Regions from separate parts of the Pseudomonas sp. GW821-FHT11D10 genome, predicted to be linked through region 3. Evidence: predicted binding sites of a transcription regulator. Region 3 holds the regulator's gene; each other region holds the start of a gene.
What was found. The regulator sigma-54, encoded in region 3, starts transcription at its own class of promoters, with help from an activator protein. The targets are predictions, from matches to a motif close to ANTGGCATNNANNTTGCTNT.
Positions count from the first base shown of each region.

Region 1: a site for sigma-54 is predicted at 1,746-1,765, ahead of flgB (flagellar basal body rod protein FlgB). Genes of this name have one in related genera too.
Region 2: a site for sigma-54 is predicted at 2,724-2,743, ahead of AC1RT4_RS10965 (flagellar basal body rod protein FlgF). Genes of this name have one in related genera too.

Region 1 covers NZ_JBXARR010000004.1:63,179-67,621, forward strand. The annotation lists gene flgE (flagellar hook protein FlgE) at 1-75, opposite strand, end outside; gene flgD (flagellar hook assembly protein FlgD) at 106-834, opposite strand; gene flgC (flagellar basal body rod protein FlgC) at 850-1,293, opposite strand; gene flgB (flagellar basal body rod protein FlgB) at 1,297-1,704, opposite strand; gene cheR (protein-glutamate O-methyltransferase CheR) at 1,944-2,771, opposite strand; gene AC1RT4_RS13980 (chemotaxis protein CheV) at 2,819-3,751, opposite strand; gene flgA (flagellar basal body P-ring formation chaperone FlgA) at 3,834-4,443, shown strand, end outside.
Region 2 covers NZ_JBXARR010000003.1:174,184-178,626, forward strand. The annotation lists gene AC1RT4_RS10950 (flagellar basal body P-ring protein FlgI) at 1-321, opposite strand, end outside; gene flgH (flagellar basal body L-ring protein FlgH) at 349-1,044, opposite strand; gene flgG (flagellar basal-body rod protein FlgG) at 1,098-1,883, opposite strand; gene AC1RT4_RS10965 (flagellar basal body rod protein FlgF) at 1,929-2,669, opposite strand; gene AC1RT4_RS10970 (sigma-54-dependent phenylalanine hydroxylase transcriptional regulator PhhR) at 2,874-4,436, opposite strand.
Region 3 covers NZ_JBXARR010000007.1:209,436-213,878, reverse strand. The annotation lists gene lptB (LPS export ABC transporter ATP-binding protein) at 1-557, shown strand, start outside; gene AC1RT4_RS21150 (RNA polymerase factor sigma-54) at 743-2,236, shown strand; gene hpf (ribosome hibernation-promoting factor, HPF/YfiA family) at 2,310-2,618, shown strand; gene ptsN (PTS IIA-like nitrogen regulatory protein PtsN) at 2,630-3,094, shown strand; gene rapZ (RNase adapter RapZ) at 3,097-3,954, shown strand; gene AC1RT4_RS21130 (HPr family phosphocarrier protein) at 3,970-4,245, shown strand; gene AC1RT4_RS21125 (ZIP family metal transporter) at 4,285-4,443, opposite strand, start outside.

The sequences.
Region 1 (4,443 bases), on a different contig from region 3:
GGCGATGTTGTTGCCGGTCACGTCCAGTTGCTTGTTGGCTGCATAGAGACCGCTAAGGCCGATATTGAAAGACATATTCCACTCCTTTGTGCCGGTTAGTCGGCTCTATATACCAATGGTTTGTACTTTGGACAGGGCAACGGTGCCCTTGCCGGACAGGTTGAGCATCAGCTCGCCACCGGTCTGGCTGATCGTCACGCTGGTGACCGTGGCCGGCAGGTAAGTCGCCAGATCCGTCGCGGTACCGTTGATCGACGCGTTGGCCTTGAAGGTGTAAGTACCCACCGGCACCAGGGTGCCGGACGAGTCTTTGCCGTCCCAGGTAAAGCTGGCAGGGCCGGCGGCGCGACTGCCCAGATCGATGGTGCGTACGGTTTTTCCGTCCTTGTCGGTGATGGTCACCGTGCCGCCAGCGATGGAAGACGGGACATTCGCCGTACCGGTCAGCCCCTTGCTCGGATCATCGAGCTGTGCGGTATTGGTCTGCACGATCACGTTGCGGCCAACCAGCGAGGAAGCCTGCAGGGCTTGCGACGAGTTGTAGTTGCCGGCCAGCGAGCTGACGGTACTGTTGAGGGTGGTGATCCCCTCAAGGCTGCTGAACTGCGCCAACTGCGCAACGAATGCGCTGTTGTCCTGCGGATCGAGCGGGTTCTGGTTCTTCAGCTGGGTCACCAGCAATTGCAGGAACGCGTCCTTTCCAAGCGCCTGACCGCCGGTCGCGCTGTTGGTGGCCGAAGCAATGCCGCCGGTGGTGGTGCTACTGGTCTTCTTCGAAGAGTTGGCCAGTATGTCCTTCATCGTCAGGCTGCTGGTGGTATCGGAAACACTCATGGCAGTCGCCCCTTATCACTGACCGAGGGTCAGTACTTTCTGCATCATGGTTTTGGCGGTGTTCATCATTTCGGCGTTGGTCTGGAACGACCGGCTCGCGGAAATCATGTCAGCCATTTCTTCCACCACGTTGACGTTCGGGTAGTAGACGTAGCCCTTGGCGTCGGCCGCCGGATGGTTCGGCTCGTAGCGCGCTTCGAGGTTGCTCTGGTCTTCGACCACGCCCATGACCTGCACGCCCTGGCCGGCTGCGTCCTGGTTCTGGAACAGCGAATTGCTGCCGCCGCTCTGGCCGCCCTGAAACATGGTGGCGAACACCGGGTGACGGGCACGGTAAGTCTGGTCGATGCTCGACGAGACGGTCTCGGCGTTGGCGATGTTCGAAGCCACGGTGTTGAGACGGGTGGTCTGGGCGCTCATGCCGCTGCCGGCAATGTTGAAAACGCTGGACAGGGACATGGATTACTCTCCGCGCAGGGCTGACACCAGCCCTTTGAATTTGCTGTTGAGCAGGGTGAAGCTGGCCTGGAAGCCGACGGCGTTTTCCGCGTAGTTCGACTGTTCCAGCTGGGCATCCACGGTGTTCTGGTCGATCGACGGCTGCATCGGCGTGCGATACATCAGCGACTCGTCGCCATTGCCCAGGCCTTCAGCTTCGATGTGACGGCTGTTGGTCATGTTCAGGGCGATGGTGCCGTTGGCGTTCTTCTGGCTCTGTGCTTCGAGCACTTTGGAGAACTCCAGATCCCGCGCCTTGTAGTTCGGGGTGTCGGCGTTGGCGATGTTGTTGGCCAGCACTTCGGCACGCTGGGCGCGGAAGCCCAAAGCCTTTTCGTGAATGCCGAGCGCTTTATCGAAGCTGATGCTCATGTCGGGAACCTTCAGGTGACCGGATTTTTCGTAACAGGGTTATAGCAAGCGGCGTGCCAGTTTGAGAAAGCCCCGGATTACGGGGCTTTGCTCGGAACCGGCAACGCGGCAATGCCAGAAAAGCGGCAACCGGTTTCCGCCGGATGCCGCTTTTCTGCCGCCTGCCACCCGGCAAAACCTTCAGGCATAAAAAAACGGGAGCCCCTGAGGGCTCCCGTTTCTTGTGTTGCCGGTCTTGATCACTTCGCCTGGTAGATGATCCCCGGGCTGCACTGAACCATCTGGTAATGATCCGGCAGACCGTTCAGCGCCTCGGAAGCGCCAAGGAACAGATAACCGCCCGGCTTCAGCGTGCTGTGGATGCGCAACAGGATGTCCTTCTTCACCTCGGCGGAGAAGTAGATCAGCACGTTGCGGCAGAACACGATGTCGAACTTGCCCAGGCTTGCGTAGCTGTCGAGCAGGTTGAACGAGCGGAATTCCACCCGGTTCTTGATCGGCGCCTTGATCACCCAGCGCCCCGGCCCTTTCGGGTCGAAGTAGCGCTGCAGACGATCGGCGGACAGACCGCGACCGATCGCCAGGCTGTCGTACTCGCCGGTCTTGCAGTTGGTCAGCATGCTGCCGGACAGATCCGTGGCAACGATCTGCACGCCCATCTTCAACTGGCCGATGTTGGACCGCTCGAACTCGTCGATCGACATCGACAGCGAATAGGGTTCCTGACCCGACGAGCAGGCCGCCGACCAGATCCGCAGACGCTGGTTGGGAGCGGCCTTGATCGCCTCGGGCAGCACCTTGTTCTTCAAGACTTCAAACGGATAGGTGTCGCGAAACCACAGGGTTTCGTTGGTCGTCATGGCATCGACCACCTGCTCGCGCAAACCGCTGCGCGGCTGGGTCTGGATGCGCTGAACCAGCTCACCCAAGGACTTGATGCCTTGCTGCTCCATCAGTTTGTTGAGACGGCTCGACACCAGGTACTGCTTGTTTTCACCGAGCAAAATGCCACAGGCTTTTTCCAGGAAGACCCGGAACTGTTCGAAATCCAAATTACCCGTAGACAAATGATGCCGCCTCTTAAATCGTGTTGAACGCCAGGGGCAGAAGGCCCTTAGCTGATATCTGCTGCTTTGATCCGGTCGACTACCCGGGATGCCAGGTCATCAGGACGGAACTTGGCCAGGAAGTCATCGGCACCGACTTTCTTGACCATCGCCTGATTGAACACACCCGACAACGAAGTATGCAGGATGATATGAAGCTTTTGCATGCGAGGGTCGCTGCGGATCTCGGCCGTCAGGGTGTACCCGTCCATCTCCGGCATTTCGATGTCGGAGATCATCATCAGGAACTCTTCTTCCGGCTTCTTGCCCTCGTCGACCAGCTTGCGCAGGTAATCCAGCGCCTGCTTGCCGTCGTTCAACGCCACCACTTCGACCCCGACCGTCTGCAGGCAACGCGTCACCTGCTTGCGCGCCACCGACGAGTCATCGACCGTCAGCACCCGCAGCGACAACGCCTTGCTCTGGGTCTCGACATCCACTACGCCGACCGAAATCGCTTCCGGGGTCGGCGCCACTTCCGCCAGCACCTTCTCGACGTCGATGATTTCGACTAACTGATTGTCGACCCGAGTCACAGCGGTCAGGTAATGATCGCGTCCGGTGCCCTTGGGCGGCGGATGAATCTCTTCCCAGTTCATGTTCACGATACGTTCCACCGAGCGCACCAGGAAACCCTGGGTCTTGGTGTTGTATTCCGTGATGATCACGAACGGACTGTTCTTGTCTTTCAAAGCACCGGAGCCGGTCGCCATCGCCAGATCAAGGATCGGAATGGTCGCCCCCCGGATATTCGCCACCCCGCACACGACAGGACTGGACTTGGGCATCAGCGTCAGTTGCGGGCATTGCAGCACTTCCCGAACCTTGAACACGTTGATCCCGTAGAGCTGCTGGCCGTCGAGACGGAACAACAACAGCTCCAGGCGATTCTGCCCCACCAGTTGCGTGCGCTGGTTCACCGAATCCATTACACCAGCCATGCCCAGACTCCTACACCAACGCCAAGTGTTGTTGCGACGCACATTCATTGCTAAACGGCACGGCGCTTGCTTTTTAACTCGTATGAACGCTCAAACGACATTTTTCCGACGCCTGACACCTCCCCTCCGCAGAGGGCTTTGTGCGATGTCCGCCGTTTGCCTTTTTTTCGCTGGCAGCCCTGCCGGTGCTGATGCGGTTACCTTGCCTGACATGCTTATCGGCGTCACTCAGGGCTTTCTTGAATTCACCGTAGAAGACTATCTGGCTACCAGTCAAACGGAAGGCCGTTATGAAATCGAGGTCAACCAGCTCGACCCACGCATGCGCATGCCTATGTGCGACAAGGAATTGACAGCGACACTGGAGAGTCCGGCACGTCCTCTGGGCCGTGTCACGGTCAAGGTCCGCTGCGAAGGTGCCTCCCCCTGGACGGTGTTCGTGCCCGCTCAAGTCCGCCTGTTTCGCGAGATTGTCACCACCACGCGGCCACTCAAACGCGCCGGCATCATCGAGCCTCAGGACGTGACCTTGCGCGAGCGCGACGTCAGCACGATCAATCAGGGTTTCCTGACGTCGGTGGATGAAGCCATCGGACAGAAATTGACCCGACCAACGGTCGCCGATCAGGTCATTACCCTGGTGCATCTGGAACAGGCGGAAGTGGTTCGCAAGGGCGATCAAGTGGTGATCA
Region 2 (4,443 bases), on a different contig from region 3:
GATGGACGACACGGTGATGTCGACCTGCTGACCCGGCTTGGCGAACGCCGGCAGATCGGCACTCACCGATACCGCCGCAACGTTTTTCAGCTGCACGTTGCCCGATCCCGGCGGCACCTTGATGCCGAACTGCGAGAGCATGTTGTTGAAGGTCTGCAGGGTGAACGGGGTCTGCGTGGTCTGGTCGCCGGTGCCGTTAAGACCGACCACCAGGCCATAGCCGATCAACTGGTTGGAACGCACGCCGGAAATGCTGGCGATGTCCTTCAACCGTTCGGCTTGTGCATTGAAGGCCGCAGACAGCAACAGCGCAGCCACCATAAAGCTTTTCAGATTCAACGTAGCCACCTAGAAAGGGAACAGCGGGCTGAGGAAGAAACGGTCGAACCAGCCTGGCTGACTCGCATCGGCGAACGAACCGGTGCCCGAGTAGGTGATGCGCGCATCGGCAACCCGGGTCGAGGACACGGTGTTGTCGGTGGCGATGTCATCGGCCCGTACGAGACCGGCGATCCGCACCAGCTCGTCGCCGGTGTTGAGGGTCATCCACTTCTCGCCACGCACGGCGATGATGCCGTTGGGCAACACGTCGGCGACGGTCACGGTGATCGAGCCGGTCAGGGTGTTGCCCTGGGCGGCCTTGCTGTCACCCTTGGTCGCACGATCGCCTTCGTAGCTGGCGCTCAGGCTCAGGTCGCCATCACCGAACGGACTGTTGGTGGTCGCGCTGCCGCCGAACAGCGACGTCAGGCCGATGCCGGTCTTGCTGTTCTTGGCCACCTGCGAGTTGGCGTTCTTGCTGGCCTGGGTCTTCTCGTTCAGGGTGATGGTGATGATGTCACCGACCCGGAACGCCTTGCGGTCGCTGTACAGGTTCTGTTCGAAACCGGCCTGATAGATCGAGCCGTTGTTGGCGGCCGACGGCAACGGTGTGCGCGGCAACACCGGGGCGTAGTAAGGATCATTGGGCTTGGGCGTCGGAGCGACGCAGCCCGCGAGCGAGACGACCCCACTCAATGCCACAACAGATACAAAGCGCTTCATGACCCTTACCTCACGGTGTTGCAGGCGACCTCATGGCCGCCTCATAGACTTGATTACAGATTCTGCGTTACGAACGAGAGCATCTGGTCGGCGGTGGAGATCACCTTGGAGTTCATCTCGTACGCGCGCTGGGTGGTGATCATGTTGACCATTTCTTCCACAGTGCTGACGTTGGAGGTTTCCAGGGTGTTCTGCAGGGTGGTACCGAAACCGTTCAGGCCCGGAGTACCGACTTGCGGCGCACCGGAAGCGGCGGTTTCCAGGAACAGGTTGTTGCCCACCGCTTGCAGACCGGCCGGGTTGATGAAGTCGGCGGTTTGCAGGTTGCCGATCACCTGGGCGGCAGGGTTGCCGGCAACGGTGATCGACACGGTGCCGTCGCGACCTACGGTGAAGGTCTGGGCGTTGTTCGGGATGACGATGGCCGGCTCCAGGGCGAAACCGCTGGCGTTGACGATCTGACCGTTGGAGTCGAGGTGGAAGGTACCGTCGCGGGTGTAGGACGTGGTGCCATCCGGCTGCAGGATCTGGAAGAAACCGCGACCGTCGATGGCCATGTCCAGCGGCTGCTCGGTGGTCTGCAGGCTGCCGGCGGTGAAGTTTTTCTGGGTGCCGACGATGCGCACACCGGTACCCACTTGCAGACCCGACGGCAGTTCGCTGTCCTGGGTCGACTGGGCGCCTGGCTGACGCTTGATCTGGTACAGCAGGTCCTGGAACTCGGCGCGGTCACGTTTGAAACCCGTGGTCGACACGTTCGCCAGGTTGTTGGAAATGGTGGTCAGGTTGGTGTCCTGGGCGGACAGACCGGTTTTGGCAACCCATAGAGCCGGAAGCATTCGATTCTCCTCGTGCGCCTGTTTTACGGCGCGACGTTCTGATAATTAGCTGATCTGCAAGACCCGAGCCATGGCCTGGTCGTCGTCTTTGGCGGTGTTCATCATCTTGACGTGCAGTTCGAACTGCTTGGCCAGGGCCAGCACCGACGTCATCTCTTCCACGGCATTGACGTTGCTCGACTCCAGGAAACCCGACACCAGTTTGACGTTGGCATCGGCCGGCGCAGGCTGGCCGTCCTTGGTGTAGATCGAACCGTCCAGGCCCTTGTTCATGTTCTTGATGTCCGGGTTGACCAGCTTGATGCGGTCGACTTCGGCCATGACGCGCGGGCCCTCGCCCATCGCGCGGATACTGATGGTGCCGTCTTCACCGACTTCCACCTGCTGCTCCGGCGGCACGGCGATCGGCCCGCCATTGCCCATGACCGGCATGCCGTTGCCGGCACGCAATACGCCGAGGGCGTCGATATTGAGGCTGCCGGTGCGCACGTAGCTTTCACCGCCGTTGGGGTTCTGCACGGCGATCCAGCCGTTGCCCGACACGGCCACGTCGAGGTCACGGCCGGTCTGCACCAGCGAGCCCGGCGTGAAGTCGGTGGCGGGCCGTTCGCTCATGGCAAACGCACGCGCCGGAAAGCTGTCACCGAACACCGGCATCGAACGCGCCTGTTCAAGGTCGCGCTGAAAACCGTTGGTGGAGATGTTCGCCAGGTTGTTGGCATGAGCCTTTTGCGCCAGTGCGTTCTGGCTGGCGCCGGTCATTGCCACATAAAGGTACTTGTCCACACTCTTTCCTCTGCATGCCGGACGTTTGCCGCCCACCGCTGTACTGCTGAGCCATAAGCAATTTGCAGACCAACTTTTTTCTGGCGGCCGAGGGCCCGGTAAACAAAGGACTTGAGGGATTTTGCGCAGAGGAGGGAAATGTATCGAAGACGAAAAACCGGCGGTGTCATGCCGCTTGGCGGCAAACACCCGATCCGGCCGTGATCATTCGGACGCGTCCTTGCCGACTTCGTACTCACGCAGCTTGTTGGCAATCGTGGTGTGCGAAACCCCGAGCCGCTTGCCCAGTTGCCGGCTGCTCGGATGCTCGGAATACAAGCGTTCCAGCACCGCCTTCTCGAAGCGCCCGACAATCTCGTCCAGCCCGCCTTCGAGGGAGAAATCGCCGAGCGGCTGACGCACGCCGTAATCCGGCAGGCGAATGTGCTCGGCCTTGACCGTGCCGCCGTCGCACAGCGAAACCGCCTGGAACAACACGTTCTCCAGTTGCCGCACGTTGCCTGGCCAATGGTAATGACTGAGCCGGTCCATCGCCGCCGGCGCCAGTTTCGGCAACGGGCAGCCGATCTGCCGGCTGGCCTGATCGAGAAAGTGTTCCACCAGCGGCGTCAAACCGTCGAGGCATTCGCGCAGTGGCGGGATGTGCAGCGACAGCACGTTCAAGCGGTGATACAGATCCTGGCGAAACTCACCTCGTGCGCACAGCTCCGACAGGTCGACCTGGGTTGCGCAGATCACCCGCACATCCAGGTAAACCTCTTCATCACTGCCCACCCGCCGGAAGCAACCGTCCTGCAGGAAGCGCAGCAATTTCACCTGCAAGCGCGGACTCATTTCGCCAACGCCATCGAGGAACAGCGTGCCGCCCGCCGTCAGCTCCAGCAGCCCGAGCTTGCCTTCGGCCCGCGCGCCTTCAAAGGCCCCGGGGCCGTAGCCGAACAGTTCGGTCTCGGCCATCGACTCCGGCAGCCCCGCGCAGTTGAGCGCCATCAACGGCGACTGACCGCGCGGGCTCGCCAAATGGCAGGCCCGCGCCAGCAATTCCTTGCCGGTGCCGGTTTCACCTTCAATCAATAGCGGTGCATCCAGCGGCGCCATACGTCGCGCTTCACGCACCACCGCTGCCATCACTTTCGAGCTCTGGAAGATGCTGTCGAAGCCACGCAACTCTTGTTTGCGCACGTTATAGATGCGCTCACCGACGCGGTCCGCACGGTGCAAGGTCAGCACGGCACCGGCCATGGCCTCGCTGTCGTCGTGCTCCGATTGCAGCGGCGCGATGTCGGCCAGAAAGATGTCACCCTTGACCTTGACCCGCATGCCGTTGATTCGCGATTTGTTGGCGCGCACCAGTTCCGGCAGGTCGAAATCCTCGGCGTAACGCGACAACGGAATTCCCGGCACCTCGTCCACCCGCACCCCGAGCAACTGCGCCGCCGCACGGTTGGCGGCAACGATGGAGCCGCCCATGTCGATCGACAGCACCGGAAACTCCAGCGCACCGAGCAGCGCATTCAACTCCATGTGCCGCCGCTCGCTGGGCATCAGCCCTACCCGCTTGACGCCGAACACCCCGGCAATCGCCTCGAACTTGGGTCGCAACGCCTGGAACTGAATGTTGATCAGGTTCGGGCAATGCAGGTAGATCGCGTTGCCATGCTCACCGCCCACCTCGCCACGGGCGACGTTGATCCCGTACTCCACCAGCAGATTGAGAATGTCGCGCAGGATGCCGATGCGGTTCTGGCAGTGGACTTTGATACGCATATAAAGG
Region 3 (4,443 bases):
AGGGTCGCGTGCTGATCGATGACCTGGACGTCAGCCACCAGCCGATGCACGGTCGCGCCAAGGCCGGCATCGGCTATCTGCCGCAAGAAGCGTCGATCTTCCGCAAACTGTCGGTAGCCGACAACATCATGGCCATCCTCGAAACCCGTCAGGAGCTCGACAAGGCCGGTCGTCGCAAGGAGCTGGAAAGCCTGCTGCAGGAATTCCACATCAGCCACATCCGCGACAACCTCGGCATGAGCCTGTCCGGTGGTGAGCGCCGCCGCGTTGAGATCGCCCGCGCACTGGCCACGGCACCGAAATTCATCCTGCTCGACGAACCGTTCGCCGGTGTCGACCCGATCTCGGTCGGCGACATCAAGCAGATCATCCATCACCTCAAGGCCAAGGGCATCGGCGTACTGATCACCGACCACAACGTCCGCGAGACACTGGATATCTGCGAAACCGCCTACATCGTCAACGACGGCCAGTTGATCGCCGAAGGCGACTCAGAAACCATCCTCGCCAACAATCTGGTGAAGGAAGTCTATCTGGGTCACGAGTTCCGTCTGTAAGCACGACGGCATTCGACAGCCGTCCGGGTGCTGTAACGTTGAAGCGCACTTTTATAGGCTTTTATTGTTACAGCGCTCTAGGCAAACACGACAGTTTCAGGCATATAATTTGCTTAAGTTTGGCGCTCCGGCGCCCTGTAGTGGATGGCGCATAGCGCCGGCGAATAAGGTGTTAAGCCCCTGCCATGAAACCATCGCTAGTCTTGAGAATGGGCCAGCAGCTGACGATGACACCGCAGCTGCAACAGGCCATCCGCCTGCTCCAATTGTCGACCCTGGATCTGCAACAGGAAATCCAGGAGGCTCTGGAATCCAATCCGATGCTCGAACGCCAGGAAGACGGCGACGACTTCGACAACTCCGATCCCATGGCCGACAACGCCGAACAGAAGCCCAACACCGAGATCCAGGAACCCTCCTATCAGGAGACCGCGCCGACAGTCGACAACCTCGAAGACGGCGAATGGAACGAGCGAATCCCCAACGAACTGCCCGTCGACACTGCCTGGGAAGACGTCTATCAGACCAGCGCCAGCAGCCTGCCAAGCAGCGATGATGACGAGTGGGACTTCACCACCCGCACCTCCGCCGGCGAGAGCCTGCAAAGCCACCTGCTTTGGCAGTTGAACCTGGCACCGATGTCCGACACCGATCGCCTGATCGCTGTGACCCTGATCGATTGCATCAACAATCAGGGCTACCTCGACGAAACCCTCGAAGAAATCCTCGACGCCTTTGATCCGGAACTCGACATCGAGCTGGACGAGATCGAAGCCGTCCTGCACCGCATTCAGCAGTTTGAACCCGCCGGCATCGGCGCACGCAACCTGGGCGAATGCCTGCTGCTGCAATTGCGCCAGCTGTCGGCCAAGACCCCTTGGCTGGCCGAGGCCAAGCGTCTGGTTACCGATTACATCGACCTGCTCGGCAGCCGCGACTACAGCCAGCTGATGCGCCGCATGAAGCTCAAGGAAGACGAGCTGCGCCAGGTCATCGAACTGGTGCAGAGCCTCAACCCCCGCCCCGGTTCGCAGATCGAATCCACCGAAGCCGAATACGTGGTACCTGACGTCATCGTACGCAAGGACAACGAGCGCTGGCTGGTCGAGCTGAACCAGGAATCGGTGCCACGCCTGCGAGTCAACGCCCAGTACGCCGGTTTCGTGCGCCGCGCCGACACCAGCGCCGACAACACCTTCATGCGCAACCAGTTGCAGGAAGCCCGCTGGTTCATCAAGAGCCTGCAGAGCCGCAACGAAACCCTGATGAAAGTGGCCACCCAGATCGTCGAGCATCAACGCGGCTTTCTGGAGTACGGCGACGAAGCCATGAAGCCGCTGGTGCTGCATGACATCGCTGAAGCGGTGGGCATGCACGAGTCGACGATTTCCCGGGTGACCACGCAAAAATTCATGCATACCCCACGGGGCATATATGAACTGAAATACTTTTTCTCCAGCCATGTGAGCACCTCCGAAGGCGGTGAATGCTCGTCCACGGCGATCCGCGCGATCATCAAGAAACTGGTTGCCGCGGAAAATCAGAAAAAGCCGTTGAGTGACAGCAAGATCGCTGGTTTACTGGAGGCACAAGGCATTCAGGTGGCTCGCCGCACCGTCGCCAAGTACCGCGAATCCCTCGGGATCGCGCCTTCGAGCGAACGCAAGCGGTTGATGTAAGCCACGTTACAGCGTTCCAGTGGCAGGCTCTTCGGCCTGCCGCTTTATGCACTGGCAACGAAGGAGAAGCTGTATGCAAGTCAACATCAGTGGACACCAACTGGAAGTTACCCAACCTCTCCGTGAGTACGTTGAGCAAAAGCTCAAGAGGCTTGAGGGACATTTCGACAAGATCACCAACGTGCAAGTCACGATGTGCGTCGAAAAGCTGAAGCAGAAAATCGAAGCCACGCTGCATATTCCCGGCAACGAGGTCGTCGCAAACGCGGAACATACCGATATGTACGCTGCGATCGACGCGCTGACCGACAAGCTTGATAAACAACTCAAAAAGCATAAGGAAAAGACCCAGAGCCTGCTTCAGGGCGCTACCGGTCGATAACCCCCACCCCCATGATCCGACTTGAAAGTATCCTGACCCCCGGCCGTTCCCTGGTGAACGTGCCGGGCGGCAGTAAAAAGAAAGCCCTCGAACAAATTGCCAACCTGATCGCCCGGGAAGTCCCGGATCTGGAGATGCAAGATGTCTTCGAGGCATTGATTGCCCGTGAAAAACTCGGCTCAACCGGTTTTGGCAACGGCATCGCCATTCCTCACTGCCGCCTCAAGGGCTGCGAAGCGCCGATCAGTGCGCTGATGCACCTTGATGCCCCTATCGATTTCGACGCTATCGACGGCGCGCCTGTGGACCTGCTGTTCGTCCTGCTGGTGCCGGAAGCCGCCACCGATGCGCACCTGGAGCTGTTACGCCAGATCGCCAGCATGCTCGACCGCAAGGACGTTCGCGACAGACTGCGCAGCGCGCCAAGCAACGAAGCCTTGTACCAGGTTGTACTGGAAGAACAGAACAGGCCGTAACCATGCGCTTGATCATTGTCAGTGGCCGTTCCGGCTCGGGTAAAAGTACCGCCCTGGATGTCCTTGAGGACAACGGTTACTACTGCATCGATAACCTGCCGGCAGGCCTTCTGCCGGAACTGGCCGAACGCGCCCTGATTCACACCGAGCTGGCGCAGCCACTGGTGGCGGTCTCGATCGATGCACGCAATCTGCCGAGCCATCTGACCCGATTTCCGGAATTGCTTGAAGACGCCCGTGCCAAGCATATTCAATGCGATGTCCTGTACCTGGATGCCGACGAAGAAACGCTGCTCAAGCGCTTCTCTGAAACTCGCCGCCGCCACCCACTGAGCAACGCCAATCGTTCGCTGGCAGAGGCCATTCAGGATGAAAGCGCCCTGCTCGGCCCCATTGCCGATCTCGCCGACCTGAAAATCAACACCACCAATCTCAACCTGTACCAGCTGCGCGATACCATCAAGCTGCGACTGCTGAACCAGCCGGAGCCGGGAACGGCGTTTCTGGTGGAGTCGTTCGGTTTCAAACGCGGCATGCCGGTGGATGCGGATCTGGTGTTCGATGTACGCTGCCTGCCGAACCCGTACTGGAAACCGGAGCTGCGCGCGCAATCCGGTCTCGATCAGCCGGTCGCCGAGTATCTGGCGGCGCAGCCTGAGGTCGAGGAGATGTACCAGGATATTTACACGTATCTGTACAAATGGTTGCCGCGCTTTGCGGCGAGCAACCGCGCTTACGTCACCATTGCCATCGGCTGCACCGGCGGGCATCACCGTTCCGTTTACCTGACCGAACGTCTTGGCCAGGCGCTGCAGAAGACCCTGAAGAACGTCCAGGTTCGCCACCGCGACCTCAGCTAAAGGATTCACACCGCGATGCCTGCTCGTGAAATCGAAATCATCAACAAGCTGGGCCTGCACGCCCGCGCATCGGCAAAATTCGTCGGAGTGGCGGGCCAGTTTCCCGATTGCACGATCAGAGTGGGCCGCACCCCGGAAACCACGGTTGACGGCAAAAGCATCATGGCGATGATGATGCTCGCAGCCGGAAAGGGCACCAAGATCCACCTGAGTACCGATGGCCACCAGGAACAGGAAGCCATGGACGCGCTGGTGACACTGATCAACAACTACTTCGACGAAGGTGGTTGAAAACGCTTGAAGCGAGGGAGCCAGCTCCCTCCTCCCGGCTCATCCCAACGCCGTATCCATCACCATCATCAGACAGAAGCCGATCAGCAATCCCAGGCTTGCCAGCTTCTCATGACCATTGCGTCGCGACTCCGGGATAACCTCGTGGGTCACCACCAGCAGCATCGCGCCTGCCGCCAAAGCCAACCCCAAGGGCAG